Regions from separate parts of the Aurantimonas sp. genome, predicted to be linked through region 1. Evidence: predicted binding sites of a transcription regulator. Region 1 holds the regulator's gene; the other holds the start of a gene.
What was found. Region 1 encodes PhoB, which activates phosphate uptake and scavenging genes when phosphate is short. Its sites were predicted from a motif close to TGTCATNNANCTGTCAT; they were not measured.

Region 1 (15,350 bases):
GGGTCTCAACCCGATCATGACCGGCCAGCTGTCGCGCGAGGAGATCGAGGCGGCGGAGAAGGATCCGAACCGCAAGCTGAAGCTCGCCGCGCCGAAGGTGCGGGTGCCCGAGGCCAAGCGCAAGGCGCCGCGCTACACGCCGGTGTCGAAGCGCCAGGACCGTCCGAACGCGATTCTCTGGCTGGTGCGCAACCATCCGGAGTTGAAGGATTCGCAGATCTCGAACCTGGTCGGCACGACCAAGAACACGATCCAGCAGATCCGCGACCGCAGCCACTGGAACTCGGCCAATCTGCAGCCGATGGACCCGGTGACGCTGGGCCTGTGCACGCAGATCAATCTCGACCTGGAAGTCGAGAAGGCCTCGCGCGGCATCGTCCGCCCCGAGGAGATCGCCGAGGAAGAGCGCCTGCTGTCGGCCTCGCAGACCCAGAACTGGGACCGTTCGCGCGAAGACCGCGAAGAGGGCGAGCTCGACGCGGCGGCGGTGTTCGCCAAGCTCTCCTCGATGCAGAGCACGGACACCGACGAAGACGACGGCAACCAGAACTGAGATCGCCCGCGGCCGGAAACGGCCCCGGGACATGCCAAAGCGGCGCCGGAGTGATCCGGCGCCGCTTTCGTTTTTTGGGAATGTCCTGGGATGCGGGACGGCGGCCGGGCGGCCTGCCGCCGAGCAATCAGTCGGGCTCGGGCGGCGCGACGGTGTAGTTGAGGCCGAGGCGGCCGCCATCGGCATAGAGCGTCTGGCCGGTGACGTAGCTGGCCTCGGCGGAGGCAAGGAAGGCCGCCAGCGCGGCGATCTCCGACGGCTCGCCGATGCGGCCCATCGGGGTGCGCGACAGGATGCGCGCCGTGGCGTCCTTGTCGGCGACGACCGAGCGCAGCATGTCGGTCATGATCGAGCCCGGTCCGATGGCGTTGACGCGGATGCCGTAGGGCGCCAGCGACTGGGCCATCACCTTGGTGAGCTGGTTCATGCCGCCCTTGGAGACCGAATAGCCGACCTGGTCGGGCAGGGCGAAGACGGCGTTGACCGACGACATGTTGACGATCGATCCCGGCTCGCCGCCATCCTTGACCTTCTGCACCAGATGCCGCGCCACCGCCTGGCCGCACAGGAAGGCGCCCTTCAGATTGACGTTCAGCACCTTGTCGAAGGCTTCCTCCTCCAGATCGAGGAAGTCGGCCTTGTGGACGATGCCGGCATTGTTGACGAGGATGTCCACGTCGCCGAAATCGTCGAGGGCGGTGGCGACGAGATTGTGGACATGCAGCCGGTCGGCGACGTTGCAGACCACCGAGCGGATCTCGCCCAGTTCCTTCAGTTCGGCGGCGGCAGCGAGGCCGGCCCGCTCGTCGACATCGGCGATGATCACCCGGGCGCCGTCCTGCAGGAAGCGGCGGGCGATGGCCTGGCCGATCCCCTTGGCGCCACCGGTGACGATCGCGACCTTGCCTTCGAGTGACATGGCGCTTCTCCTTTGACATCTCAGCCGCGCCGAACGCGGCAACGCGCTCTCCATACCAGAATGGGCGGGCAAGGGCAGGGGCGCCGGACCGGTTCGCCGGCCGCCGCGTCAGCCTCGGTCCAGACGGCGATGCTTATGCTGCCGGCAGGGCACGGGATTGAACGCCGCAGGGGCGCCGATTAGTGTCGCCCTGTCTCTTCCCATCGCGCGCAAGGCGCCGAGGGGCTCTTTGCAAGTGGAGTGACCGTCCTTGGCCAGCGCGATCGAACAGAGCGTCAGACGCGCGCTGCAGAAGGGGAATGCCGCTGATCCGGATTTTCGCCTCGTGGTCTACGAAGCGGCCGAGCGCGCCATTCTCCGCGTGCAGTCGGCGCAGCAGAGCGACGAGGCGGAAGCCGATCGCAAGCGCCAGGCGCTGATCAGCGCGATCGAGGCGATCGAGGCGGAATATCCGGCGCCGGGCGGTTATGGGGACGATGCCGTGTCCGAAAACGCCGACGCCACGGCATCGGCCGAGCCGGACGTCGCCGCGCCCGCCACGCCGCCGATCCCGGCTGACACGCCGGAGGCGATGCCGGCCACCGACGACGAAACGCAGGCAGCAGATACGCCTGACACCGCTGCGCCGGCGGCTGGTGCGACGCGCGCTGCCGAGGCGGCGCCCATGTCACCGACGCCCGCCGCAAAGACGCCCGCCGCAAAAGCGCCTTCCGCGAAGACGCCGTCCGCCAAGGTGCCCGCGGCCAAGGTCGATGCGAAAGCCGCGACCGCCAAGCCCGGCGCCGCGGCATCCACCAAGCCGGTGCGCGACCGCTGGTCGCCCGACCACAAGCCGAAACGCGGCCGTCCGTTCAGCGAGGCGAGCAACAAGCTGGTCGGCGCGGTCATCGTCGTCCTGTTGCTGCTGCTGATCGCCGCGGCGGTCTGGGTCGTGCTGCCGCTGTTTTCCACCACGCCGGCGCCGGTCGCCAGCGAGGATGGGCCGACCATCGCCGAGACGATCCAGTCGGCCGGCGAGGACCCGGCGCTGACCGGCGGACCGTCGCCGGACAACTGGATCGACGTCTTCGCCGGCACCGACCTTGAGAAGATCGCGGCCGAGGGCGGTGCGCGCGCCAGTGGCGTGGCGGGATCGGGCGGCCGGATGGCCGTGCAGATCGCCGCGCCGGCCGATGGCGACGGGTCGGAGGTCAGCCTGGTCATCGGCGCCGGGATCGTCGAGCAGATCGCCGGCAGCCGGGCCCGCGGCGAACTCGCCGTCGGATCGCCCGACGACCAGGGCCGCGAGTTCAGCGTGAGCTGCCTGTTCGCCGGCGAAACGGTCTGCGGGCGTCAGCGCTTCCAGGTGAGCGCCGCGGAGGAGACCTTCGTCTTCGACATGGCGGTGCCGGAAGGCGCCATGGGCGCCGCGCAGCTGGTCATCGATCCGCAGATCGGAACCGGGGCGGGCGACCTGAACGTCTACGGTTTCCGTGTCCAGGCCATCGACTAGCACCGGCGACGCCGGCTCGCGAACTGCGCCGGGCGCCAACCGGCGTCATCGATCTTCGACAATTCTGCGCTAGGAAGGACGGATGTCGCATTCGTCCTGCCGCCGTCCGATTCCCGCCCCACAGGTGTCCGCTTGAGCCCGCCCGAGCCCGGCGAGCCGGAGATCGCGCCCGTCGGCCGCTCCGGCGTGCGGACCCGTTCCGTGGCGCTCGCGGCGCTGATCGGGCTCGGCGGGCTGGGCTGGTTCGTGCCCGAGGCCGCCCCCGGATGCGTGGCCGTCTTCCTGTTTCTCCTGGCGGTGCTCTACGTGCCGCAGCGGGTCGATCGGCGCCGGCAGGCGGTGGCGGCCAGCGAACGCGCCGACACGACCTGGCCGAGCCGCGGCGTCAAGGCGGTGGTGGAGGCGCTGCAGCAGCCGAGCTTCATCATCGACCGCCAGATGCTGCTGCGCTACCGCAATCCCGCCTCGCTGGTCGGCTTCGGCAACATGGCGCTGGGCGACGCGCTGTCGCTGCGCTTCCGCTCGCCGGAATTCCTGGCGGCGGTCGAGGCGGTGCTGCGCGACAACCAGCCGGGCAGGGTGACGATCGAGGAGCGGCGCCCGGTCGAGCGGGTCTGGCAGATCGAGATCCTGCCGATCCCGCCCTATCAGGGCGAGCGGCCGCATTTCTTCCTGATAAGGTTCAGCGACCGGACCGCCGAGCTGCGCATCGAACGCATGCGCACCGATTTCGTCGCCAATGCCAGCCACGAATTGCGCACGCCGCTGGCCTCGCTGTCGGGCTTCATCGAGACGCTGCTGGGTCCGGCCAAGGACGACCCGGCGGCGCGCGAGAAATTCCTCGGCATCATGCGCGAGCAGGCGACCCGCATGTCGCGGCTGATCGACGACCTCCTGTCGCTGTCGCGGATCGAGATGAAGCGGCATGTGCCGATCTCGACCCGTGTCGATCTCGGGGCGATCCTGCGCAAGGTGGAGAGCCAGCTGGCGCCGCTGGCCGAGCAGTTGGATGTCGAGCTGGCGCTGGAGCTGCCGGAGGAGCCGGTGGCGATCCCCGGCGACGAGGACGAACTGATGCAGGTCTTCTCCAATCTGGTCGAGAACGCCTGCAAATACGGCGAGACCGGCAAGCGCGTGGAGATCAGCCTGACCCGGACGGTGGAGGCGGGCGGCAGCTTCGTCGATGCGGCGGTGCGCGATTTCGGCCCCGGCATTCCGGCTGAGCACGTGCCGCGGCTGACCGAACGCTTCTACCGCGTCGATCCGGGCCGCTCGCGGGCCAAGCGGGGCACCGGCCTCGGCCTGTCGATCACCCGCAACATCCTCTTGCGCCATCGCGGGCGACTCCTGGTCGAGTCGACCATCGGAAAAGGCTCTGTGTTCACGGCCAGGTTACCGCTGCCGCGGTCCGATTCTGATACTTCGGAGAAAGCGCTATAAGAAACAGCGGCTTGGACTGTCATAAAGGTGCAATCCGACTGTCATATAGACTTCTTCCAGCGCCGCTAGACGTGTCGGCGAGCAGCAGCCGCCAGACAGGGCGGCCCAACAGTGCTCGGTTCGAAACAAACTCCTCAAGGAGACGCACCCGTGAACAACAAGTTCATCGCCAGCCTCGCGCTCGGTACCGCCATCGCACTGACCGGCCAGGCCTCCGCGCAGGTCCGGGACCAGATCCAGATCGTCGGATCCTCGACGGTTTTCCCCTACACCCAGGCCGTTGCTGAACAGTTCGCCAACATGGGTGAGTTTCCGGCGCCCGTGACCGAGTCGACCGGTACCGGCGGCGGCATGAAGATCTTCTGCGGCGGCGTCGGCGAGCAGACCCCCGACATCACCGGTGCCTCGCGCGCCATGAAGGCGTCGGAATACGAGCTGTGCCAGTCGAACGGCGTCAAGGACGTCACCGAAGTCCTGCTCGGCTACGACGCGCTGTCCTTCGCCAACGCCCGCAGCGGCCCGGAGCTGTCGGTCAGCAAGGCGCAGCTCTTCCAGGCGCTCGCCGCCGAGGTCGAGGTCGACGGTGAGGTGAAGGCCAACCCGTACAAGAGCTGGAACGAGATCGATTCCTCGCTGCCGGCCGAGCCGATCCTGGTCTATGGCCCGCCGCCGACGTCCGGCACGCGCGACGCCTGGGTCGAGCTGGTCATGGAAGAGGGCTGCGCCGAGTTCGAGGCCATCAAGGCGCTCGACGAGGACCGTCACGACGAAGTCTGCCAGCGCATGCGCACCGACGGTGCCTTCGTCGAAGCCGGCGAGAACGACAACCTGATCGTGCAGCGTCTCGAGACCGACCCGACCGCCTTCGGCATCTTCGGCTACTCGTTCCTGTTCGAGAACCAGGACAAGCTGAAGGGCGCCGCCATCGGTGGTGTCGTTCCGTCCGAGGACACGGTTCTGACCGGCGAGTACGGCGTCTCCCGCCCGCTCTTCATCTACGTCAAGAACGCGCATCGTGACGCTATTCCGGGCCTCAACGAGTTCGTCGCCGAGTATGTCAGCGACGGCGCGATGGGCGAGGACGGCTACCTGATCGACCGCGGCCTGGTCCCGCTGAGCGCCGACAAGCTCGAGGCCACCCGCAAGTCCGCCACCGAAGGCGAGACCATGCAGGCGCCGAAGTAAGCTTTCGCGCTGACAAACCCGCCGGCCATTTTCCTGGCCGGCGGTTCCTCGCAAGGAGTGTCGGGATCCATGCCGCTATCATTGACGCTGGCGACTGCCGTCTTGCTGACGATCATCGGCTTCAGCGCCGCCTTCATGAAGGCGCGGACGGTCGGGGCGACGGGTGACGGACGGACGCTGCACTCCCTCCCCAAATATCACGGCTATCTTCTTGCGCTGACGATCCTGACACCCTGCGTCGTCGTCATCCTGCTGTGGCTGGCGCTCGAGCCCGTCGTGCTCGACCGGATCATCCTCGCCAATCTGCCCGAGACGCTGAAGGAAGCGTCGGCCGGGCGGCTCGGCCTGCTCATCGGACAGGTCCGCCAGGTCGCCGCCGGCGTCACCTTCGGCGAGCCCGACCCCGCGGTCTTCATCGCCGCGGAGACCTTCCAGACGGCGGCGAACGTCTCGCGCTGGCTGCTGCTCGCGGTCGTCGTGGCGATCGCGCTGATCGCCTCGGGCGTTGTCGTTCCCCGGATCGACCTGCGGTTTCGTGCCCGCAACACGGCCGAGCGGATCATCAAGTACATCCTGATCTTCTGCGCCACCATCTCGATCCTGGTGACGCTGGGCATTCTCTTCTCGCTCCTGTTCGAGGGGCTTCGGTTCTTCGCCGTGGTGTCGCCGCTGGAATTCTTCTTCGGCATCAACTGGGACCCGCAGATCGCCATCCGCCCCGACCAGGTCGGCTCGACCGGCGCCTTCGGCGCGGTGCCGATCTTCGCCGGCACGCTGATCATCGCGTTGACGGCGATGGTCGTGGCGCTGCCGGTGGGACTGTTCTCGGCGATCTACATGGCCGAGTTCGCCTCGCAGCCGATGCGCACGGTGGTCAAGCCGCTGATCGAGGTGCTCGCGGGCATTCCGACGATCGTCTACGGCTTCTTCGCCGTCCTCGTCGTCTCGCCGGCCATTCGCGGCTTCGGCAGCGACATCGGCATCCCGGTATCGCCGACAGCGGCGATCGTGCCGGGCCTCGTCATGGGCGTGATGATCATCCCGTTCATCTCGTCGCTGGCCGACGACGCGATCTCCGCGGTCCCGCGGGCCATGCGGGACGGCTCGCTCGGGCTCGGGGCGACCCGCGGCGAAACCATCACCAAGGTGATCCTGCCCTCGGCCCTGCCGGGCATCGTCGGCGGTGTTCTCCTCGCCACCAGCCGGGCGATCGGCGAGACCATGATCGTGGTCATGGCGGCGGGCCTGACCGCGAACCTCACCGCCAATCCGCTGGAAGGCGTCACCACCGTCACGGTGCAGATCGTGGCGCTTCTGACCGGCGACACGTCCTTCGACAGTCCCAAGACGCTGGCCGCCTTCGGCCTCGGGCTGACGCTCTTCCTCATGACGCTGATGCTCAACCTCGTCGCAATCCAGATTGTCCGGAAGTATCGGGAACAATATGACTGACGCTACCCAAGCAGGCGCATTCCCCTCGGGCCGGCCGGGCACGCATTCCCGTGATCTCGTCAGGGCCAGCCTCGGCAAGCGCAAGTCGGCGCAGACCCGGCTGAAGATCTACGGCGGCGTCGCGATCGCGTTCGCGCTGCTGATGCTCGCGACGCTGATCGGATCGGTCGTCTCGACCTCGCTTCCGGCCTGGACGCGGACCGAGGTGAAGCTCGACGTGGCGATCCCCGCCGAGGACGACATCAACTACAATTCGCTCGCCAACAATTCCCTGCTCGCCATGTTCCCGGAGACGGACGGGCGCGCGGAACGGCGGGCGGTGACCGGCATCCTGAGCAACGGCGCGCAGTTCATGCTGCGCGATCTCGTCGCCGCGGACCCGCAGCTGAAGGGCCAGACGACATCGGTGTGGGTGCCGGTGTCCGACCCCTACGAGCAATTGTTCGAAGGCGTCGTCAATGCCGACCAGGCCGAAGCCAACCGGCGCCTCGACGACGCGGCGCTGGCCCGCTTCAAGCAGCTGGAAGAGGCCGGGCTGATCCGCTCGGCGGTCGACTGGGGCCTCGTCACCGAGGCGGACAGCCGCTTCCCCGAACTCGCCGGCCTGAAGGGCGCGATCATCGGCTCGTTCTTCCTGCTGCTGGTCTGTTTCCTGATCAGCGTTCCCGTCGGGGTCGGCGCGGCCGTCTATCTGGAGGAGTTCGCGCCGAAGAACCGGTTCACGGACTTCATCGAGATCAACATCAACAATCTGGCGGCGGTGCCGTCGATCGTCTTCGGTCTCCTGGGCCTTGCGCTGTTCATCGGCGTCTTCGGACTGCCGCGTTCGGTGCCGCTGGTCGGCGGCATGGTGCTGTCGCTGATGACCCTGCCGACGATCATCATCGTCACCCGGAACGCCTTGAAGGCGGTGCCGCCCTCGATCCGCGAGGCGGCGCGCGGTGTCGGCGCCTCGGAGATGCAGGTGATCGGCCATCACGTCCTGCCGCTGGCCCTGCCGGGCATCCTCACCGGGGTGATCATCGGCCTGGCCCAGGCGCTCGGCGAGGCGGCGCCGCTGCTGCTGATCGGCATGAACGCCTTCATCACCTCGGCCCCGTCGGGTCCTCTCGACCCGTCGACGGCGCTTCCGACCCAGATCTTCATCTGGTTCGACAGCCCGGAACGCGGCTTCGTGGCGCGCACCAGTGCGGCCATCTGCGTGCTCCTGGCCTTCCTCTCGATCATGAACCTTACGGCGGTCCTTCTGCGACGCCGTCTCGAACGGCGCTGGTAGATATGCGACAGGAGACTCCCATGATGGAAAATATCCAGGTGTCGTTAGCGAAAGGGCCTGCCGTGCAACCTACCCGTCCGATCAAGATGCGATCCGAGAAGGTGACCGTCCATTACGGTCCGAAGCAGGCGCTCTACGACATCGATCTCGATGTCGAGGAGAACCAGGTGACGGCGCTCATCGGACCGTCGGGCTGCGGCAAGTCGACCTTCCTGCGCTGCCTGAACCGGATGAACGACACGATCGACATCGCCAAGGTGGGCGGCAAGATCACGCTGGACGGCGAGGACGTCTACGATCCGGCGATCGACGTGGTCGAGCTGCGGGCGCGGGTCGGCATGGTCTTCCAGAAGCCCAACCCGTTTCCGAAGTCGATCTTCGACAATGTCGCCTATGGTCCGAAGATTCACGGGCTCGCCTCGACCAAGGCCGAGCTCGAGGAGATCGTCGTCACCAGCCTGCGCAAGGCCGGCCTCTACGAAGAGGTAAAGGACCGGCTCGCCGAGCCGGGCACCGGCCTGTCGGGCGGCCAGCAGCAGCGCCTGTGCATCGCCCGCGCCATCGCGGTGTCGCCCGAGGTGATCCTGATGGACGAGCCCTGTTCGGCACTCGATCCGATCGCGACCGCCAAGGTCGAGGAACTGATCGACGAGCTGAAGCAGAACTACACCATCGTCATCGTCACCCATTCGATGCAGCAGGCGGCGCGCGTCTCGCAGCGCACGGCGATGTTCCATCTCGGCTATCTGGTGGAGGTCGGCCCGACGGAGAAGATGTTCTCCAACCCGGACGACAAGCGCACCCAGGACTACATCACCGGCCGCTTCGGCTGAACGAAGGCAAGGAAGCGTCATGCCCATGACCGAACATACAGTCACGTCCTACGAAGACGAGCTGAAGCTGATCGTCCGCCGGATCTCGGAAATGGGCGGGATGGCCGAGCGGATGGTCGAGCAGTCGGTCGCCGCGCTGATGCGCAGCGACTGGGGGCTGGCCCAGTCGGTGGTCGCCGACGACCTGCTGCTGGACGACGCCCAGCGGGCGCTCGACGAGCGGGCGATCATGACCATCGCCAAGCGCCAGCCGATGGCCGTCGACCTGCGCGAGATCGTCGGCGCCATCCGCATCTCCAACGATCTGGAGCGGATCGGCGACCTGGCCAAGAACATCGCCAAGCGGGTGATCGCGGTCCACGACCATGCCCATCCGGTGCAGCTGGTGCGCGGCATCGAGCATCTGTCGGAGATGGCGCTGGAGCAGCTCAAGGAAGTGCTCGACGCCTATGGCGAGCGGGACTACGAGCGCGCGCTCGCCATGCGCGAGAACGACGAGCAGATCGATGCGATGTACACCTCGATCTTCCGCGAGCTCCTGACCTACATGATGGAGGATCCGCGCAACATCACCTCCTGCACGCATCTCCTGTTCTCGGCCAAGAACATCGAGCGGATCGGCGATCACGCCACCAACATCGCCGAGACGGTCTATTACATCCAGACCGGCAAGCAGCTCGAAAACGAGCGGCCGAAGGGCGACAACACGGCGACGATGACCCAGCCGGTGCCGAACGACCCGCCGAGCCAGGCTGACGAGGGCTGACAGCAATGAGCGCACGGATCGTCGTCGTCGAGGACGAGGAAGCCCTCGGCATTCTCCTGCGGTACAATCTCGAGGCCGAAGGCTACGTCGTCGACGTCATCGACCGGGGCGACGAGGCCGACATCCGGCTGAAGGAGGAGGTGCCAGATCTCCTGATCCTCGACTGGATGCTGCCCGGCCTGTCGGGCGTTGAGCTCTGCCGGCGGCTGCGCCAGCGCGAGGAGACCGAGCGCCTGCCGATCCTGATGCTGACGGCACGCGGCGAGGAGAGCGAGCGGGTGCGCGGCCTGTCGGTCGGCGCGGACGACTATGTCGTCAAGCCGTTCTCGACGCCGGAGCTGATCGCCCGTGTGCGGGCCATGCTGCGCCGCTCCAAGCCCGAGAAGATCTCCAGTCAGCTCGTCGCCGGCGACATCGATCTCGACCGCGAGACCCATCGGGTGCGGCGCGCCGGCCGCGAGCTCAAGCTCGGACCGACCGAGTTCAAGCTGATGGAATTCTTCATGCAGTCGCCGGGCCGGGTGTTCTCCCGCGAGCAGTTGCTCGACGGCGTCTGGGGCCGCGACATCTATGTCGACGAGCGCACGGTGGACGTGCATGTCGGCCGGCTGCGCAAGGCGATCAATCGCGGCCGCGAGCGCGACCCGATCCGCACCGTGCGCGGCGCCGGCTATGCGCTGGATGAGCAGTTCAGCGCCGCCAGGTCCCCGGCCGCGCCGGCCCGCACGCGACTGAGTGCCGGCGCCTGACGCGTCTCCCCCCGGCTTCTTCACGAGCCTGAAACGCAAACACCCCGCGCGGCCTGGCCACGCGGGGTGTTTTGCATTTGGTAGGGCCTGCGGCGCCTAGCGCGCGCGGCGGCGATCCGAGAAGGGCTGGAAGGCCAGCTTGGCGTGATAGGCGCAATAGGGCGAGGCATCGCGGGCGTTGTTGCCGCAGAAATGGAAGTCCGGCTTCATCGGGTCGCCGACCGGCCATTTGCAGGTCGTCTCGGTCAGTTCGACGAGGCTGAGCTTGCGGGCGATCGGCACCACTTCGGCGCTCTCGCGCTCCTGCGGCTGGTCCATCACCTCGAGCTCTTCCTCCGGCTCCATCTTCAGCGCGGTGGCGCCCATGGTGCGCGGCATGGAACGGCTCGGGGCCTGCTGCTGCGAGGCGGCGACCAGACGGGCCGGCACCACCATCTCGACGGTCTCGACCTCGGCCGTGCGGCGCGGGGCAGGGCGCTCGACGGCAACCGGCTGCGCGACATTCGGCTGGCGGGCCCGCGATTCGAGTTTCAGGCGGTGCACCTTGCCGATCACGGCGTTGCGGCTGACGCCGCCCAGGCGGTCGGCGATCTGGCTGGCGCTCAGGCCTTCGGTCCAGAGCTGCTTGAGCAGCTCCACGCGTTCGTCAGTCCAGCCCATGGCAAGCTCCTTTCGGCATAGTCGCGACGGCTGGAATCCCTCCACAAGCGCGACGGCTGACCGCGCCAGAACGCACAAGATATATTGAGGAACTAGGTCCGCCGCACGAAATCTAGTATCTTGACGGCAAGATAGCCCAGCCGCGGACTCGCTGACAAGGCTCGCCGGGGACGCAGGGGAATCGTTTGGGGCTTTTCCCCAGCCTTTGTTGCCGCCCGTGACGTTCGTCAAGCCTATGACCGACAAGCAGGGCGAAAATGCGGTTCGATTGACACCGCGTCGGCTCGCCATGGTATAGCGGAAGCTCCGAAGTCTCGGAAAACGCTCGAAAGCCTGCCCCATCGGCAGGCTTTGGCGTTTCAAGCATCCCGCCCCAGCGGTTCGCGCGCCGAACCGATCCCGCAACAACAACCGGATCCGACCCTTACGATCCAGCAAAGTCAAAGGCCATGGCTGACACGACGGACCATTCCTCGCCGCTCTTCGAGACCTATGCACGCGCGCCGCTCGCCTTCGAGCGCGGCAGCGGCGTCTGGCTGGAGACGCGCGACGGCCGACGTTTCATGGACTTTGGCGGCGGCATCGCGGTGAACTGCCTCGGCCATGCCCATCCGCATCTCGTCGAGACGATGAAGGCGCAGGCCGAGAAGCTGTGGCACGTCTCCAATCTCTACGAGATCCCCGACCAGACGCGGATGGCCGAACGGCTGACGGCGGCGACCTTCGCCGACCGCGCCTTCTTCGCCAATTCCGGCGCCGAGGCGGTGGAATGCGCGATCAAGACGGCGCGGCGCTATCACTACGTCAACGGCGCGCCGGAGCGCTATCGCATCCTGACCTTCGAGGGCGCCTTTCACGGGCGCACGCTGGCGACCATCGCGGCCGGCGGGCAGAAGAAGTATCTCGAGGGTTACGGCCCGAAGGTCGAAGGCTTCGACCAGCTGCCCTTCGGCGACCATGACGCGCTGCGCGAGGCGGCGGCGCAGCCGGACGTCGCGGCGATCCTGATCGAGCCGATCCAGGGCGAGGGGGGCATTCGCAGCGTGCCGCCCATGTGCCTGACGGGCCTGCGCGAGATGTGCGACAATCTCGGCATCCTCCTGATCTACGACGAGGTGCAGACCGGCGTCGGGCGGACCGGCAAGTTCTTCGCCTATCAGCATTCGGGCGCCGCGCCGGACATCCTCGCCTCGGCCAAGGGCATTGGCGGCGGCTTTCCGCTCGGCGTGTGCCTGGCGACGGAGCGGGCGGCCAGCGGCATGACGCCGGGCTCGCACGGCACGACCTATGGCGGCAGCCCGCTGGCGATGGCCATCGGCAATGCTGTGCTCGACGTGGTGCTGGACGACGGCTTCCTCGACCATGTCCACGACATGTCGCTGCAGCTCAAGCAGTCGCTGGCCTCGCTCTCGGACCGCTATCCCGACGTGATCGAGGCGGTGCGCGGCGAGGGGCTGCTGATCGGGCTGAAGGCCAAGGTGCCGAACGGCGAACTCGTGGCGCAGATGCGCGAGGAAGGACTTCTGGCGGTACCGGCGGGCGACAATGTCGTGCGCCTGCTGCCGCCGCTCAACGTCACCGCGGACGAGGTCCGGCAGGCGATGGATCGGATCGAGACGGCGGTGGCGGCGATGTCGGCCGGCAACCGGCGCAAGAGCGCGTGAGGCGAATGATGACGATGGCAAACGGCCCCAAGCACTTTCTCGACATCTCCGCCGTCCCGAGCCGCGACCTGCACGACATCATCGACGATGCCGCCAGGCGCAAGGCGCTCGGCCGCGACGGTCCGAAGCCTTTGGCCGGCAAGGTGCTGGCGATGATCTTCGACAAGCCGTCGACGCGCACGCGGGTGTCCTTCGACGTCGGCATGCGCCAGCTCGGCGGCGAGACGCTGTTCCTGTCCGGCACCGAGATGCAACTCGGCCGCTCGGAGACCATCGCCGACACGGCGCGGGTGCTGTCGCGCTATGTCGACGCGATCATGATCCGCACCACCACCCATGACCGGCTGACGGAAATGGCGGAATACGCCACGGTGCCGGTGATCAACGGCCTGACCGACGACACCCATCCGTGCCAGATCATGACCGATCTCTTGACCTTCGAGGAAAAGCGCGGCCCGGTGCGCGGGAAGACCTTCGCCTGGACCGGCGACGGCAACAACGTGCTGTCGTCCTTCGTCGAGGCCTCGGCGCGCTTCTCCTTCAACCTGACCATCGCCACGCCGGCGGGGTCGGGGCCGGACATGCGCTTCGTCGAGCGGGCTCGCAAAGACGGCGCCTCGATCCTAATTACGGAGGACCCGGTGGAAGCGGTGACTGGCGCCGACTGCGTCGTCACCGACACCTGGGTGTCCATGGGCCGCGAGGAACAGGCACGCGGCCACAATGTCTTCATGCCCTATCAGGTCAATGAACGCCTGATGGCGCATGCCAAGCCCGAGGCACTCTTCATGCATTGTCTCCCTGCCCATCGCGGCGAGGAAGTGACCGACGCCGTCATGGACGGCCCGCAATCGGTGGTCTTCGACGAGGCCGAGAACCGTCTGCACGCGCAAAAATCCATCCTGGCCTGGTGCTTCGACGCACTCGGCACCGAGACTTCCGCGGGGCAGAGCCGTGGCTGATCCGCAGAAGGCGCTCGGCGAGTTCAACTTCGCCGGCGACGATGCCGTCGTGCCGTTCGCGGTCGAGGGCCTCGACGCCCGGGGCCGGGCGGTGCAGCTCGGACCCATGCTCGACCAGATCCTCGGCCGGCACGACTACCCCGAACCGGTGGCGCGCCTGCTGGCGGAGATGGTCGTGCTGACGGTGCTGCTCGGCACGTCGCTGAAATTCGACGGCAAGTTCATTGCCCAGACCCAGACCGACGGTCCGGTGGACCTGCTGATCGTCGACTTCACCACGCCGTCGAGCGTGCGCGGCTATGCCCGCTTCGACGCCGACAAGCTGGCGGCCGCCGTCAGCGTCGGCGCGACCTCGTCCGAGGCGCTCCTGGGCAACGGCATCATGGCGCTGACCGTCGACCAGGGCGAATACACCCAGCGCTACCAGGGCATCGTGGAACTGGCCGGCTCGTCCATGGAGGAGGTCGCCGAGGCGTATTTCCGCCAGTCCGAGCAGATCCCGACCGCGGTGAAGCTGGCGGTGGCGCGGATCGTCAAACGCGGCGAGAACGGCTTCGTGGAAAGCTGGCGTGCCGGCGGTCTGGTGGCGCAGTTCCTGCCGGAATCGCCGGAGCGCATGCGCATGCCCGACCTGCCGGGCGGCGACGCGCCAGAGGGCGTCGAGGACGAACTCGGCGATTTCGAGCCGGACGATTCCTGGGTCGAGGTGCGGGCGCTGGTCGACACGGTCGAGGCGTCGGAACTCGCCGATCCCGATGTCGGCGTCGAACGGCTGCTGTTCCGGCTCTTCCACGAGCGGGGCGTGCGGGTGTTCCCGCCCAATCCGGTCGCCGACGACTGCTCGTGCAATCGCGAGCGGATCAAGGGCGTGTTGTCGAACTTCTCCGCCGAGGAGATCACCGAGAGCGTCGAGGACGGCGCAATCGCGGTGACCTGCGAGTTCTGCGGCGAGTCCTACAGCTTCGATCCGTCGGAATTCACGGACGCCGAAAGCGGCAAAAGCCCCGACGGCGACAGCTGACACGATAATCCCGCGCGCGGCCGGTCCGGGCGTGGGGCCGGGGCTTTGACGGCGGCCGGCGGGTTCGCGCGGCTAGTTCAGGACCCGCTGGCGGGCCGGCACGTCGAGCGAGAAGGCCGGGATCTCCACCTGGAACAGCGTGCCGTCCTCCTGCTCCATGCGGTAATGGCCGCGCATGAAGCCGGACGACGTGCCCAGCGGGCAGCCGGAGGTGTAGGTGAAGCTGTCGCCGGGGGCGAGCCGCGGTTCCTCGCCGACGACGCCGGGGCCACTGACTTCCTCGACGTGACCATTGGCGTCGGTGATGTGCCAATATCGTGATCGCAGCCGGGTCGTTTGCCGGCTGCCGTTCTCGATCTCGACCGTATATGCCCAGAC
Region 2 (15,350 bases), on a different contig from region 1:
CGACGCAGGTCACCATTTCGGCGCCGGTCTGGGCGTAGAGCCAGGCGAGTTCGGTCGTTACCTGCATGGCAAGTTCGCGCGTCGGCGCGACGATCAGCGCCATGGGCGCGCCGGCCGGGCCGAAGCGCTCGGCCTCGCCGAGCAGGGTGGGGGCGAGGGCGAGCCCGTAGGCAATGGTCTTGCCCGAACCGGTCTGGGCGGAGACGAGGAGGTCGCGGTCGGCCGCCTGCGGCTCCAGGACGGCGTCCTGGACGGGGGTCGGGTCGACGTAACCGCGCTCTGCGAGCGCGTGAGCGAGTGGCGTGCTCGTCGTGCGAAACGGCATCTGGTAATCCTTGGGTATCGGCAGTGGCGGCGGCAACGAGCACGCGCGCGAGTGGCGGCATTTCCGCCCAGCCGCGCCCCCTATTGCACAGGCAGGGCCGCGGCTCAACCGAAACGGCGCCTGACGGTGCTGTCCGGGCCGCCCGCGCCGGCAGTTTTTGCGCGGCGATCGCGGTCCCGATGGTGCATGCACTGTGCACTGCCGCAGCGGAATATCGTCATTCCGGGACAGCCCCCGCTTGCATCGCGCGTCATTGCCCACCATTCTGTGCCGGCGCGCGGGCGGTACGTCCGGCGCCGACTGGAAAAACAGGTAGTAAAATGGCTCAGACTGGTACGGTGAAGTTCTTCAACATGGACAAGGGCTTCGGCTTCATTAGTCCGGATGCGGGCGGAAGCGATGTGTTCGTGCACATCTCGTCCGTCGAGCGCTCCGGCATGACTTCCCTCACGGAGAATCAGAAGGTTTCCTTCGACACGGAACCCGATCCGCGCGGCAAGGGCCCCAAGGCGGTCAACATTCAGCCCGCATAATTCGGCCAGCAAGGACCGTTTCGTCCGCTCCCCGTCGGGCCCCGTCGCGAGACGGTTTCCGGCAGGCGCCGAAACGCCCGCTGATCGACCTGCCCGCAGACGGGCTCGATCGCTGCACCGGCCTGGCCGAAGCGATCGCCCGGATGCCCGCCGCGGGTGGCAGACACGACCGTGCCGGACCTTCCTGAGGCCCGGCACGGCAACGAGACCGATCGATGTTCGTCACGGCCGACACGCATTTCAACGATCCACGCGTCCTGCGGATCGACCGGCGCCCCTTTGCCGATCTTGCCGACCATGATGCCGCGCTGATCGATCGCTGGAACGCCGTCGTGGGGCCGGACGACATCGTCTGGCATCTCGGCGATTTCGCGCGCGGCGATGCCGCCGCCAAGGCCGCGCTTCTGTCCCGCCTCAATGGTCGCAAGCAGCTCGTCACCGGCAACAACGACGATGCCGACACGATCGCCGCGCCCGGCTGGGAAACCGTCCAGGCCTATCGCGAACTCACCATCGACGACCGCCGCGTCGTGCTGTGCCATTACGCCTTCCGGACGTGGAACGGCATGGGCAAGGGCGCCATCGACCTGCATGGCCATTCCCACGGACGGCTGAAGAAGATGACCCGTCAGTTCGATGTGGGCGTCGATGCCTGGGACTTCCGGCCGGTCACGCTGGACGAGATGCTGGCCTCGCGGCCGCAGCGCCGCAAGGCGACCGGTCCTGCCGACAAGACGTCTTCCAAAACCCAGGCGAGCCCCGCGAGGCCGTAGGCGTCAGTCCGCCAGCGGCAGCCGGATGGTCTGGTCGAGACCGCCGCCGGCGCGGTTGGCGACCACGATCGAGCCGCCGGTCTGATCGATGATCTCCTTGGCGATGGCCATGCCCAGACCGGCACCCGGCTTGAACTGGCGGCGGCCGAGATCGACCCGGAAGAACGGCTCGAAGGCGCGTCCGAGCAGCTCTTCGGGAATGCCCGGCCCGTCGTCGGCGAGGCTGACCACGGCGTCCTGCCCGTCGCGGGCCAGCGCAACCCGGGCGCCCCCGCCATGCACGGCGGCGTTGTCGCCGAGGTTGCGCAGCGCCCGCTTGACCGCCAGCGGCCGGGCCCGGATCGACAGCGCCGGCCCATCGAGACGGGGCGGCTCCACCGGCCGACCGATCTCGCGCAGCTCGGCGATGATCTCGGTGAGCAGGCGATCGAGCCGCACTTCTTCGAGCGAACCTGCATCCACTTCCTCGCGCACCAGCCGGATCGCGCTGTCGGCGATGCGGTCGAGCTCGGCCAGGTCCTTCAGCCAGACCTCCCGGTCCTCGTCGGGCAGGAACTCGGCGCGCAGCCGCATCCGCGTCATCGGCGTGCGCAGATCGTGGCCGGCGGCCGCGACGAGACGCATGCGGCTTTCCACCGCCTCGCGCACCCGTGTCGTCAGCCGGTTGAGCGCGGCGGCGGTGGCCCGTACTTCGGCCGGCCCATCCTCGGGAATATGGGCGGGCAGGCCGTCGCGGCCGACGGTGGAGACCGCCTGGTCGAGAATGCGCAAGGGGCGGGTCATCTTGGTGGCGACGAAGATCGAGACCGCGGCGGCGCCGACGACGACCAGCGTCATGTAGAAGACGAAGATCGGCCAGTTGCGGGGCGGAAACCCGGTATAGGGCAGATAGGCCCAGCGGCCCGGCGCAAACTCCAGCGCCAGTTGCCGGGTGCGCGCGGCCGGGTCGCCGACGACCCGTACCGGGATCGACAAGCCCTTGGCCGCCACGGCGCTGGCGATGCCGCGGGCGTCGCGCACCCGCATGTCGTCTTCGCGCACCGGCTCCGGACCGACCTCGATGCCGAGCCTGTCGGCGGCCGCCGGGTCCTCGACCAGCAGGGCGGCGACGATACGTACCTCCTCGGCGAAGACCTCGCGAAAACTGTCGCGGTCCGGCCGTTCCAGGACGACGATGGAGACCAGCGAGGCGACAGCCACGACCCCGACAATGGCGAGGACCAGGAGCAGCGCCAGGCGCGAGCGCAGCGATCTCATGGCTGGCCATCCCCGGTGCCCGTGGCGGCTTCGCTCCGCTCCACCCGGGCGGCGAACTGGTAGCCGCCATTGCGCACCGTCTTGAACAGCCGGAACACGCCGCCATCGTTGAACTTGCGCCGCAGTCGGCTCATCGTCACGTCGACCGAGCGGTCGAAGGGGTCGGCGGTGCGCCCGTGCAGGAGATCCATTAAAATGTCGCGGGACAGGACCCGGCCCGGCCGCTCCAGGAAGATCATCAGGAGATCGAACTCGGCCCCGGTCAGGACCACTTCGGCCCCGTTCGGGTCGGTGGCGAGGCGCCGCTCGGGATCGACGGTGAAGCCTTCGAAGGTGAAGCGCGTCGGTGCGGCCTCGCCCGGGGCGGCGTCTCCGCCGCCGCCACGGCGCAGCACGGCGCGGATGCGCGCGGCCAGTTCGCGCGGATTGAACGGCTTGCCCAGATAGTCGTCGGCGCCGATCTCCAGCCCGATGATCCGGTCGACGTCTTCCTTCAGCGCGGTCAGGAGGATGATGGCGATCTCCGGCCGCCGGTCCTTCAGGTCGCGGCAGATGTCGAGACCCGAGCCGTCGGGCAGCATCACGTCGAGCACGACGAGATCAATGCGGGCGTCGGCGATCTTCTGTTCGCAGGCCCGCCGGCTGGCGGCGATGGTGCAACGGAAGCCCTGGCTCTCCAGATATTTGCCGAGCAGGCGTCCGATCTCGGGGTCGTCGTCGACGACGAGGATGTGGGGCTGGCTCATGCGGGGCTCTCGAATGATGGCTCTCGCCCTTTTGTGACCGGGCTGCGCGCGGGACGCGAGACCATTCTTGTAACGGCGCGTTGCAGGAACCGCGGCCCGCAACATTGCGTAACAAGTTTCCGTGTCGGCGACACGCTTCGCAACATTCTGCCGCATCCTCGCAACATCGGCGCACTAGCTTCGGTTTCGGTAGTCACCAAGGGAAGGAAATCTCCATGACCTCCAAGCACAGCCAGACGAACACCCGCCGTTCGCACCGCCTTCTGGGTCTCGCCGGCGCCGCGCTCCTCGCCAGCGCCGCCGCCACCTCGGCCTTCGCCCAGACGACGCCGGCACCCGCCGCGCCGGCCGCAGCCACAGCCGCTTCCGAAAATGCCGGCCAGCGCGGCGACAACAAGCGGGTCGCCGAGCATCGGCGCGAGCGCGGCGGCAAGCATCATCGGGCCGGCCGTGGGGGCCGTGGCGGACATCACGCCATGCACCGCATGTTCACCCCGGCCAAGGTCGCCGGCGCGCTCGCCGCGATCGAGACCGGCATCGGCGTGCGGCCCGACCAGATGGAAAGCTGGCGCGCCTTCACTGCGGCGCTGGTGGACTTCGCCGACGCCTCGCAGCCGCCGCGCATGGGCCGGGGCAACGACCGTGGCGGCATGCGGATGATGCCGAATGACGACGCCGGCCCGGCCGATGCCGCCGATGACGAGGCCGCCGACGATCAGACCACGATCGATGCGGACGAGACGGAAGAGGCGGACACCATGGCCGAGGCCGATGCGCCCGAGGCCGGTGACGACGCGGCCGCGCGGGGCGACCGCGCCTTCCGGATGCTGGACCGCATGGCCGACCGCGCCATCGAGCGCGGCGACAAGGCCGAGACGCTGAAGAGCGCGCTGGCCGATCTGCAGACGACGCTGACGCCGGAGCAGGTCACCACGGCCCGCAAGATCGTGCGCTCGATGATGCGCGATGCCCGCATGGAAATGCGCGGTGGTCGCGGCGGCGAGCGCGGCGGACATCACGGCCGGATGGAGCGCGGCGGTGGCCGTGACCATGGCGAGATGCATCGCCGGCATCACGGCGGCGACAAGCGCGATGGCGGCGAACGCCGTCATGAGCGTCACCACGGCGGTGGCAAGCAGCGCCCCGACCGCGGCTGATCCTGTCATCTCCTGACGAACGACAGGCGGCCGGCCCTTCGGGGCCGGCCGTTTTCATGCGTGGTCTCAGCCGAGCGCGTCGGCGATGGCCTTGCCGCAATCGACCGTGCCGAGCGGGCCGCCGAGATCGCCGGTGCGCAGCTTGTCTTCCGCCAGCACGGTCTCGATCGCCCGAACGATCGCCGCACCGGCGTCCTTGTGGCCGAGATGGTCGAGCATCATCGCGCCGGCCCATATCTGGCCGACCGGATTGGCGACGCCCTTGCCGGCAATGTCCGGCGCCGAGCCGTGGACTGGCTCGAACAGCGAGGGGAAGTCGCGCTCGGGATTGATGTTGCCTGACGGCGCGATGCCGATCGTGCCGGTGCAGGCCGGGCCGAGATCGGAGAGGATGTCGCCGAACAGGTTCGAGGCGACGACGACGTCGAACCGGTCCGGATTCAGCACGAAATGGGCGGTCAGGATGTCGATATGGTACTTGTCCCAGGCGATGTCGGGATAGGATTTCGCCATCTCCTCCACCCGCTCGTCCCAATAGGGCATGCTGATCGAGATGCCGTTGGACTTGGTCGCCGAGGTCAGGTGCTTCTTCTCGCGGGTCTGGGCGAGATCGAAGGCGTAGCGCAGGATGCGGTCGACGCCGGTCCGCGTCATCACCGTCTCCTGCAGCACGAATTCGCGGTCGGTGCCCTCGAACATCCGGCCGCCGACCGAGGAATACTCACCCTCGGTGTTCTCGCGCACCACGAAGAAGTCGATGTCGCCCGGCTCGCGGCCGGCCAGCGGGCTCTTGACGCCGGGCATCAGCTTGACCGGGCGCAGATTGACGTACTGGTCGAACTCGCGGCGGAACTTCAGCAGCGAGCCCCAGAGCGAGATGTGGTCGGGCACGGTCTCCGGCCAGCCGACGGCGCCGAAATAGATCGCGTCATGGCCGCCGATCTGCGCCTTCCAGTCGCCCGGCATCATCTCGCCATGCTTGGCGAAATAGTCGCAGGAAGCGAAGTCGAATTCGTCGAACTCCAGCGCCAGGTCGAATTTCGCGGCAGTCGCTTCGAGGACCCGCAATCCTTCCGGAACGACTTCCTTGCCGATGCCGTCGCCGGCGATGACCGCGATCCTGAGCGCGTTGGATGACATGGAGACCTCGTTCTGGCTGCGATGGCCGGCGGCGCCGGCGAAGTGGAATGGGAGGGCCGCGCGCGACCCGCGAACGAGCTATAGCGGAAGTAAGCCCGTCATAGGAATGGCCGCGTGTCGCGAAACGCCGGTCGGTCCGCTGTCGTCGCGCGCAGGGCCTTCAGCCGCAGCGTCTCGGGAACCCAGTCGGCGCCGCGAAACCGCAGCGCCACATAGTCGAGCGCCGTGACCGCGGCGATTTTTGCCAGATCGAGCCGTTCGCCGGGCGCCGCGTCGATCCGGGCGTCGAGTTCGGCCAGCCCGTCCGCCATCGTGCGACGGCGCTTGCGGCCGATCGGGCTGGCGTCGAAGGTCGTGTCGGCGAAATCGCCGCTGACGATCTTGCGGCCGACCAGCGTCTGCACCGCGGCGTCGCAGACCCCCAGCGCCAGGCCGGCGATCGACAGGATCCGCGGAGCGTCGTTCCCGGGCGCCGGCGCCGCCCCCACGTTGTCGGCGTAGCGTGCGATCAGCAGGCATTCGGCAATCGCCGTGCCGTCGTTGAGGACGAGGCAGGGCACGCGGCCGGCGCTGTTGACGGCCAGCAGTGCCGGATCGTCGTTCCACTGGTCGGCGATCTGGACAGTCAGATCGGGCACCGCCGCGTCGATCAGCGCGGCATGGGCGATCCGGGCGAAGGGCGAGGTGTTGTTCTTCAGGAGCGTCGGCATGTCAGCGCTCGCGCTCGTAAGGGGCGGTTTCGCAAAGCCGGACGGTTTCCATCACAGCACCAGCTTCGGTTCGAGCCGGCCGCGCACCGGCAGATCGACGAGGAAGGTCTTGCCGGCATCGGGATCGGCGCGCCGTCCGGCCTCGTCGAGGCCCGTCCAGGCCGAGGTGACGATCATCCGGTCGGCATTCGGGCCGACGAAGGACGGGCAGGTGACCTGCCGCGCCCCGAGCGCGACGCTCCGGACGCGCACGCCGTCCGGCGAATAGGCGTCGAGCGTGCCACTGCCCCAGCGGGCATTCCAGAGCGTGCCGTCGGCGTCGCAGACCGAACCGTCGAGGCCGCCGTCGCCGCCGGAATGGTCGTGGAAGAGCACCGGGTCGGCGACCGGCAGGCCGCTGGCCGGATCGACCGCGACGCGCATCAGGCGGTTTGCCTGCGTGTCGACGAAATAGGCGATGGCGCCGTCGGGCGAAAAGCAGATCGAGTTCGGAATGCCGATCCCGGCATAGAGGCGTTTCAGCTCGCCGGCGCGATACCAGTAGATCGCCCCGGCCTGCGGCTCGGCGTGCTTGCCCATGGTGCCGATCCACAAGGCACCGGAGGGATGGACGCGGCCGTCATTGGAGCGGGTGACCGGGTTGTCGGCTTCCAGCGGTGTGTGCAGGGACAGGCGGCCGGTGGCGGTCTCCCGGATATACAGCCCGTCCTCGGCGGCGATCATCTGCCTCTCGCCGTCGATTACCTGCAGCGCGCTGGCCATCACCGGCAGCGGGTGCGCCGTCGCCTCGGCCGCATCGCCGCGCTTTTCCAGCAGCATCCGGCCCTCGATGTCGAACCAGAAGGCGGTGTCCGTCGCCGGATCGTAGGTCGGGCCTTCGCCGAGCCGGCAGGCGATGTTCGAATAGAGGCTGACGGATATGTCGGCGTCGCGCATGATGCTGGGTCCGGATTGTCCTCTTGGCGGCTCGGCAGCCGCAGCGCGGCGGACGCGCGCCGCCGCAAATCGGGGCCGAAGATGACTTGGCCGGCCGCCCCTGTCGAGCCTTGGCCTGCGAGGACGGTCAGCTTGCGGCGCGCAGGATCTCGAGGAGCTTGCGGCGGCCGTCCTGCGGGCTGCCATCATTGACGATGCGATGATGCGCCTCGGCGCCGGGCGGCACGCTCAGTTCCACCTGCCGGGCGATGCGGGCGGAAATCTCCTCCGGCGTTTCGCGGCCGCGCGCGGCGATGCGGGCGACGAGCACGGCGGGCGGCGCGGTGATCTCGACGATGGCGAGCCGTGCGAAGCGCTCTGCGGCCTGGGCGAGGACCCGGCGCGAGACATTGGCGACGACAGTGGTTCCGTCCGTCAGCGCGGTCTTCAGATACGCCGGCAAACCATAGGCGAGACCGTGCGCCCGCCACGACAGGCAGAACGCTCCCGACGCCTCCGCCGCGGCGAAGTCGGCAGGGCTCATCACGTCGTGATCCTCGATGGCCGCGATGGCGTCCCGGGTCACGATCCGCCGGGCAAAGACAATGCCCTGTGTCTTCGCCAGATCTTCCGCCGCCAGCGCCAGCAGCGTGTCCTTGCCGGCGCCGCTCGGGCCGACCACGGCGACGAACAGGCCGGGGCCGCTCGGGGCCGTTCCGCCTGCGCTGCGTGCGGGATCAGGCGACACGCCGGCCCTCCCGCCAGACCGCGCGCACCACCGGCGGATCGCCGGCGCTGGTGGAAACCCGCACCAGATCGCCGCGCAGCCCTTCGGCGATGGCGCCGCGATCCGCGAGGCCGACGGCGGCGGCGGGATTGGCGGTGACCAGCCGGATCGCCGCCGGAAGGTCGCATTCGCCGCTTTCGGCCAAAGCGAACACCGCCTGCAGCATGGAGAAGGGGACATAGTCCGAGGACAGGATATCCAGGGTGCCCCGGCGCAGGAGCTCGATCGCCGAGACGTTGCCGGAATGCGAGCCGCCGCGCACGATGTTGGGCGCGCCCATCAGGACGTGCAGCCCGGCATCGCGCGAAGCGGCGGCCGCCTCGACCGTCGTCGGGAACTCGGCGATGCGGGTGCCCAGCTCGATGGCTTCGGCGACATGGGCCGCGGTGGCGTCGTCATGGGAGGCGACAGCGATGCCGCGCTCCCGGCAGACCCCGGCGATGGCCCGCCGGGCGGGCGGCGCATGGCGCTCGGATTCGGCGAGCCGGCGGGCGCTGAAGGCGTCGAAATCGGCATCCGACAGGTTCAGCTTCTTCTGGAAATAGGCGCGATAGGCGTCCATGTCGGCGAACTGGCGCTGGCCGGGCGCATGATCCATCAGCGATACCAGCTTCAGCCGCGGATTGGCGGCGATCTTGTCGAAGCCCTCGACCACGTCCGCAGCCGAGACCTCGCAGCGCAGATGGATGTAATGGTCGGCCCGAACCCGCCCCTCGGTGACGGCGCGGTCGATGGTCCGGCCCATCTCCGCCATGTCGTCGGCGGTCAGCGTGCCGTTCTCCTCGGTGCCGACCCTGAGCGCGTCGAAGACGGTGGTGATGCCGGAGCCGGCGATCTGGTTGTCGTGCGCCTGGATGGCGGCCATCTTGTTCCACATCACCCGCGGCCGCGGATTGAAATGGCCCTCGATATGGTCGGTGTGCAGTTCGACGAGGCCGGGAATGAGGATGTCGCCGCCCATGTCCTCGCCGCTGGCCGGGCCTTCGTCGAAGCCGGCGATCACGCCGTCGCGCAGCACCACATGGCCGTCGATCACCGCCTCCGGCGTGACGATGCGGGCATTGGTGAGGATGGTCTCGTCGGGCATGTCAGGCTTCTTCCGAAGGGCGGCGGAACGGATGGACCGAATGGACGCGGAACGGTGCGCCCGGCTCCGGCTCTATGAAGAGAGCCAGATGGTCGATGGCAAGCGGGGCGCCATCGAATGGGGCGAATCTGTCGCGCAGCCGCGCTTCGACGGGCTTGCGCTCGGCGGCCGGAACCTTGCCGGTCAGGGTCATGTGGAAGCGGAATTCCTCGAAGACGTGAGGATAGCCCCATTTCTCCAGATAGTCGCGCTGGCGTTCGGTCAGCTTGTGCGGCTTGCGGCGCGCGATCTCCTCGGCCGTGGCGGGGGCGCGCAGCGGCTCGAAGCTGCGGACGACGGCCGATTCCAGTTCGCCGAGGGCCGGCGGCGCGCTCTCGGGCACCAGCGCGAAGAACGGTCCGAGCCTCGCCAGCACAAGCTCTGCGATCCGCACCGGGTCGCGCGAGGCGCAGAAGGCCGCCAGCCGCGCATCTACCTCGGACAGATCGACGCCCTCGGCGAGCCGGAACGGCGCGCGCATGGTCGCATGAAAGCCGTAGCGCGCCGGTGATGCGACGAGCGGATCGACGGCCGGATCGGAGTCTCGGGTCGGCTCGCCGTCGAAGGCGCTGCGACCCAGCCATTCGGCGGCGGTGCGGGTCAGCGGCGCGCCGGCGGGGGGCGTGAAATAGATCGCGGCGCGCATGGTCAGGGTCCTGGGACTGGAGGGCAGCGGAAGGGCATGTCAGTCGGCGACGCTCGCGCTCGGCTTGGTCGCGGGAGAGGGTGGGTCCGCGGGGGATATAAGCGGCATTTCGATCCGGCCACCCTGCGGAGGTGTCGCACGGCACCCGAAGGTTGCCGCGACAGCGGGGACCGGCGCGGATCGCGACCGCTTCTAGCGCCCGCGCCTGTCCGCTTGATGACACCGGCAAGCCCTGTGCGCCAGTGGCCCTGGCGATGCATGCGACACGCAACTGTCATGGGCCGGTGCTACCGGACTGGCGCTTCCCCGCAACGGAGGCGCAATCCGGTTTTTCGCCCGCGCCGTCAATGGCCGCGGCTCCCCAGAGGGTGACCCATGAAGATTTCCCGCATGTCCACGACGGCACTGGCGACGGTCCTGTCGCTGTCCACCAGCCTCGCCTTCGCCCAGTCCGGCGAGATGTCGATGGACGATCTCGTGGCCGCCGCCAAGAAGGAAGGCCAGCTGACCACGATCGCGCTGCCGCACGACTGGTGCAATTACGGCGAGATGATCGAGGGCTTCAAGGCCAAGTACGGCATCGAGATCAACGAGCTGAACCCGAATGCGGGCTCGGGCGACGAGATCGAGGCGATCAAGGCCAACAAGGGCAACACCGGCCCGCAGGCACCCGACGTCATCGATGTCGGCCTGTCATTCGGCCCGTCTGCCAAGGCCGAAGACCTGCTGATGCCCTACAAGGTCGCGACCTGGGACGAGATTCCGGACGACGCCAAGGATGCCGACGGTTATTGGTACGGCGATTATTACGGCGTGCTGGCCTTCGGCATCAACAAAGACGTCATCGACACCGCGCCGCAGAGCTTCGAGGATCTCCTCAAGTCCGACTACGCCAATTCGGTCGCCCTTGCCGGTGATCCGCGCAGCGCCAACAACGCCATCATGTCGCTCTATGCAGCCGGCATCGCCCGGGGCGGCAAGACCGGCATGGAGGCCGCGACGGCCGGTCTCGAGTTCTTCAAGGAACTCAACGAAGCCGGTAATTTCGTGACCGTCGACGCCGAGGCGGCTCCGATCGCCCAGGGCACCACGCCGGTCGCCATGAACTGGGACTACAACCTCCTGTCGATGCGCGACAATCTCAACGGCAACCCGCCGATCGAGGTCGTGGTGCCGTCCGACGGCGTCGTCGCCGGCGTCTACGTCCAGGCAATCAGCGCCTACGCGCCGCATCCGAACGCCGCCAAGCTCTGGATGGAGTATCTGTATTCCGACGAGGGCCAGCTGACCTGGCTGAAGGGCTACTGCCACCCGATCCGCTTCAACGCCATGTCGAAGGCCGGCAAGATCCCGCAGGACCTGCTCGACAAGCTGCCGCCGGCCGAAGCCTACGAGAAGGCCGTGTTCCCGACCCTCGACGATCAGAACGCCGCCAAGGCCGAGATCGCCGCCAAGTGGGACAGCGTCGTCGGCGCCACCGTCCAGTAACAACACAGCGATTTCGGAAGGGGCGGCCCGTTTGCCGCCCCTTCCGTCCGGATTTGTCAGCAGCGGGGGATCATGGGCGCAGCCATCGACGCAGCCACGGCTGGGGCCGCCCACGGCAGAACGGGCGCGGCGCCGTCGCGCCGGCCATCGCGTTCCTTTGCCTGGCTGGGCCTCGCGCCCTTCTTCGGCTTCGCCATCCTGTTCCTGATCGGGCCGACGCTCTACCTCGTCGCCGGCGCCTTCCAGGATCGCAGCGGCGCCTTCACCTTCGACAACATTCTCGGCCTGTTCACGCCCCAGATCATGGCGGCCTATGCCATCTCGATCCAGGTCAGCCTCGCCTCGGCGGCGCTGGGCGCGCTGATCGGCTTCTTCCTCGCCCACGCCATCGTCCACGGCCGGCTGCCGGCCTGGATTCGGCCCACCGTGGTCACCTTCTCCGGCGTCGCCTCGAACTTCGCCGGCATTCCGCTGGCTTTCGCCTTCCTGGCCACCCTCGGCAGGCTCGGTCTGGTGACGCTGTTCCTGAAGGAGGCGGCAGGCGTCAACATCTACGCTCTCGGCTTCAACCTCCTGTCCTTCTGGGGCCTGACGATCACCTATCTCTACTTCCAGATCCCGCTGATGGTGCTCATCGTCACGCCGGCCCTCGACGGGCTGAAGGGCGAATGGCGCGAGGCCGCGTCGATCCTCGGCGCAACCCGCTGGCAATATTGGCGGATGGTGGCGCTGCCGGTGCTGGCGCCGTCGATCCTCGGCTGCTTCCTCCTGCTCTTCGCCAATTCCTTCGGCGCCATCGCCACCGCCTATGCGCTGACCGGATCGTCGCTGAACATCGTGCCGATCCTGCTCTATGCGCAGATCCGCGGCGACGTTCTCTACAATCCCAATCTCGGCTACGCGCTGGCCTTCGGCATGATCGTCATCACCGGCTGCTCCAACCTTCTCTATCTGTGGCTGCGCACGCGCGCCGAACGGTGGCAGCGATGAACGCCTCGCGCAGCGGTCCGGCCGTGATCGTCTTCCTCGGCGCCCTCTATTTCGTCCTGCCGCTGGTCGCGACCTTCGAGTTCTCGCTGTCGATGCTGCGCGGCATCAGGAGCTTCGAGGCCTACCGCGTGGTCTTCGCCGACCCGCAGTTCCGCACGACCTTCGGCTTCTCCGTCATCGCGGCCCTGGCGACCATCGTGCTCGGCGCGCTGCTCGTCGTGCCAACGGCCTACTGGGTCCGCCTGCGCTTTGCGAAGCTGCGGCCGCTGGTCGAGTTCATCACCCTGCTGCCGCTGGTGATCCCGCCCATCGTCCTCGTCTTCGGCTATATCCGGCTCTACAATTCCTCGTCCTGGCTGCCCTTCACCAACAGTGCGGGCGGAACCAATCTCCTCCTGGTCTTCGGCTATGTGGTCCTGTCGCTGCCCTACATGTTCCGGGCCGTGGACACCGGCATGGCGGCGATCGACATCCGCACCCTGACCGAGGCGGCCGAAAGCCTCGGGGCGAAGCGCGCGACGATCCTGTTCCGAGTGATCCTGCCCAATGTGCGGGCCGCGGTCCTGTCCGGCGCCTTCCTGACCTTCGCCATCGTCATCGGGGAGTTCGTGCTGGCGAGCCTTCTCAACCGCCCGGGCTTCGGCCCCTATCTCGCCCTGATCGGCGCCAACCGGGCCTACGAGCCGGCGGCGCTGGCGATGATCGCCTTCGCCATCACCTGGGCCTGCATGGGTCTCCTGCAGCTCTTCGCCAACCGCGCGCCGGGGCGGCGGCGATCCGGGCGTTCCCTGTTCAAGCTTGCAAGGCGTGCCGCGCGATGAGCTTTCTGGAAATTCACGGCGTGTCGAAGAGCTTCGGGCCGAGCACCGTCGTGCGCGACTTCTCCCTCGAGGTGGCGAAGGGCGAGTTCGTGTCCTTCCTCGGCCCGTCCGGCTGCGGCAAGACGACGATGCTGCGCATGATCGCCGGCTTCGAGACACCCTCGGCGGGGCGCATCGTCATCGACAGCGAGGACGTGACCGCGTTGGCGCCGAACCGGCGGCGGATCGGCATGGTGTTCCAGGCCTACGCGCTGTTCCCCAACCTGTCGGTGGCCGACAATGTCGCCTTCGGCCTGAAGGTCGCCGGTCGGTCGAAGCAGCAGATCTCGGCCCGCGTCGAGGAAATGCTCACGCTGATCGGCCTGCCGCATCTTGGCGACCGCTACCCCTACCAGCTCTCTGGCGGCCAGCAGCAGCGTGTGGCGCTGGCCCGCGCGCTCGCGCCGAGCCCGCGGGTGCTGCTGCTCGACGAGCCCCTGTCTGCCCTCGACGCCAAGATCCGCCTGTCGCTGCGCGAGGAGATCCGCGCGCTGCAACGCGAACTCGGTATCACCACGATCTTCGTCACCCACGACCAGGAGGAGGCGCTGTCCATGTCCGACCGCATCGTGGTGATGAGCGAAGGCCGGATCGAACAGTGCGACGCGCCTTTCGCCATCTACAACCGGCCACAAAGCCGCTTCGTCGCGGGGTTCGTCGGCACGCTGAGCCGGGTCGAGGGGATCGTCGCGGCGGACGGATCGGTCATGGTCGAGGGCTGCCCGATCATCCTCGCCGAACCACTTCCCGGCGCTGCGGGTATGCCGGTGACCCTGGCGCTCCGCCCCGAGGCGATGCGACTGGAGGCGTCGCCGGATCGGACCAACCGGCTCGTCGGCGTGGTCGAGGACGCGCATTTCCTCGGCTCGGTGGTGCGGCTGAAGCTGAATGTCGCCGACGGCACGGTCCTCGCCGACACCTTCAACCGACCGACGACGCCGCCGCCGGCGCGCGGCGCGCGGGTCGATCTGCACTTCTCACCGGCCGACGTCTTCGCGCTCCAGGCGGACGACGCGCCGTCGGCAAAGGCAGCCGAGCCCGCCTGAGCAGGATGACCGCACCGATCAGCGGAAGACAACGGTGCGGTGGTCGTTGATCATCACCCGGCGTTCCAGATGCATCTTCACAGCCCGGGCCAGCACCCGGCTTTCCACGTCGCGGCCGACGGCGACGAAGTCGTCGGGCGACATGGCGTGGCTGACCCGCTCGGTCTCCTGCTCGATGATCGGGCCCTCGTCGAGATCGGCGGTGACGTAGTGGGCGGTGGCGCCGATCAGCTTGACGCCCCGCTCATGGGCCTGGTGGTAGGGCTTGGCGCCCTTGAAGCTGGGCAGAAAGGAATGGTGGATGTTGATCACCTTCCCCGACAGCCGCCGCGAGAGATTGTCCGACAAAACCTGCATGTAGCGGGCGAGGACGACGAGGTCGGCATCGCTGTCGCGCACCAGCTTCAGGACCCGTTCCTCCTGTTCGGCCTTGGTCTCGCGCGTCACCGGCCAATGGTGGAACGGCACGCCCTCGTGGTCGGCCGTGCGGCGCGAATCCTCGTGGTTGGAGACGATGGCGACGACTTCCGCCCGCAGCCAGCCGACCCTGATCTGGTAGAGCAGGTGCAGCAGCGCGTGGTCGAATTTCGAGACCATCAGGATGATCTTCGGCACCCGTGCCTCGTCGGTGATGGCGAGCTTCATGTCGAACCGCGCGGCCACCGGCGCGAGCTGGCGCTCAAGGGCGTCGCGGCTGGCGCTCGCCGGCGCCGTGAAGGCGATCCGCAGGAAGAACCGGCCCGTCTGGCGATCCCAGAACTGGGCGCTTTCGGCGATGTTGGCGCCGGCATCGGCCAGTTCGGTCGTCACCGCGGCGACGATGCCCGGCTGGTCGCTGCAGGACAGGGTGA

Region 2: the regulator PhoB is predicted to act here: its motif matches at 10,377-10,393, upstream of ACEQX1_RS08545 (DUF1045 domain-containing protein).

Annotation. Positions count from the first base shown of each region.
Region 1 covers NZ_CAXPJM010000028.1:46,983-62,332, reverse strand. The annotation lists gene ACEQX1_RS12220 (DUF1013 domain-containing protein) at 1-553, shown strand, start outside; gene ACEQX1_RS12215 (SDR family NAD(P)-dependent oxidoreductase) at 681-1,472, opposite strand; gene ACEQX1_RS12210 (hypothetical protein) at 1,723-2,964, shown strand; gene ACEQX1_RS12205 (ATP-binding protein) at 3,097-4,404, shown strand; gene ACEQX1_RS12200 (substrate-binding domain-containing protein) at 4,555-5,589, shown strand; gene pstC (phosphate ABC transporter permease subunit PstC) at 5,659-7,041, shown strand; gene pstA (phosphate ABC transporter permease PstA) at 7,034-8,317, shown strand; gene pstB (phosphate ABC transporter ATP-binding protein PstB) at 8,341-9,150, shown strand; gene phoU (phosphate signaling complex protein PhoU) at 9,170-9,916, shown strand; gene phoB (phosphate regulon transcriptional regulator PhoB) at 9,922-10,665, shown strand; gene ACEQX1_RS12170 (GcrA family cell cycle regulator) at 10,762-11,325, opposite strand; gene ACEQX1_RS12165 (aspartate aminotransferase family protein) at 11,775-12,989, shown strand; gene argF (ornithine carbamoyltransferase) at 12,998-13,951, shown strand; gene ACEQX1_RS12155 (Hsp33 family molecular chaperone) at 13,944-14,972, shown strand; gene apaG (Co2+/Mg2+ efflux protein ApaG) at 15,045-15,350, opposite strand, start outside.
Region 2 covers NZ_CAXPJM010000020.1:19,594-34,943, forward strand. The annotation lists gene ACEQX1_RS08490 (DEAD/DEAH box helicase) at 1-325, opposite strand, end outside; gene ACEQX1_RS08495 (cold-shock protein) at 646-858, shown strand; gene ACEQX1_RS08500 (metallophosphoesterase family protein) at 1,074-1,631, shown strand; gene ACEQX1_RS08505 (ATP-binding protein) at 1,635-2,888, opposite strand; gene ACEQX1_RS08510 (response regulator transcription factor) at 2,885-3,634, opposite strand; gene ACEQX1_RS08515 (hypothetical protein) at 3,850-4,791, shown strand; gene ACEQX1_RS08520 (tartrate dehydrogenase) at 4,858-5,931, opposite strand; gene ACEQX1_RS08525 (glutathione S-transferase family protein) at 6,030-6,641, opposite strand; gene ACEQX1_RS08530 (SMP-30/gluconolactonase/LRE family protein) at 6,693-7,577, opposite strand; gene phnN (phosphonate metabolism protein/1,5-bisphosphokinase (PRPP-forming) PhnN) at 7,705-8,304, opposite strand; gene ACEQX1_RS08540 (alpha-D-ribose 1-methylphosphonate 5-triphosphate diphosphatase) at 8,294-9,430, opposite strand; gene ACEQX1_RS08545 (DUF1045 domain-containing protein) at 9,432-10,115, opposite strand; gene ACEQX1_RS08550 (ABC transporter substrate-binding protein) at 10,506-11,603, shown strand; gene ACEQX1_RS08555 (ABC transporter permease) at 11,676-12,593, shown strand; gene ACEQX1_RS08560 (ABC transporter permease) at 12,590-13,414, shown strand; gene ACEQX1_RS08565 (ABC transporter ATP-binding protein) at 13,411-14,499, shown strand; gene purU (formyltetrahydrofolate deformylase) at 14,518-15,350, opposite strand, start outside.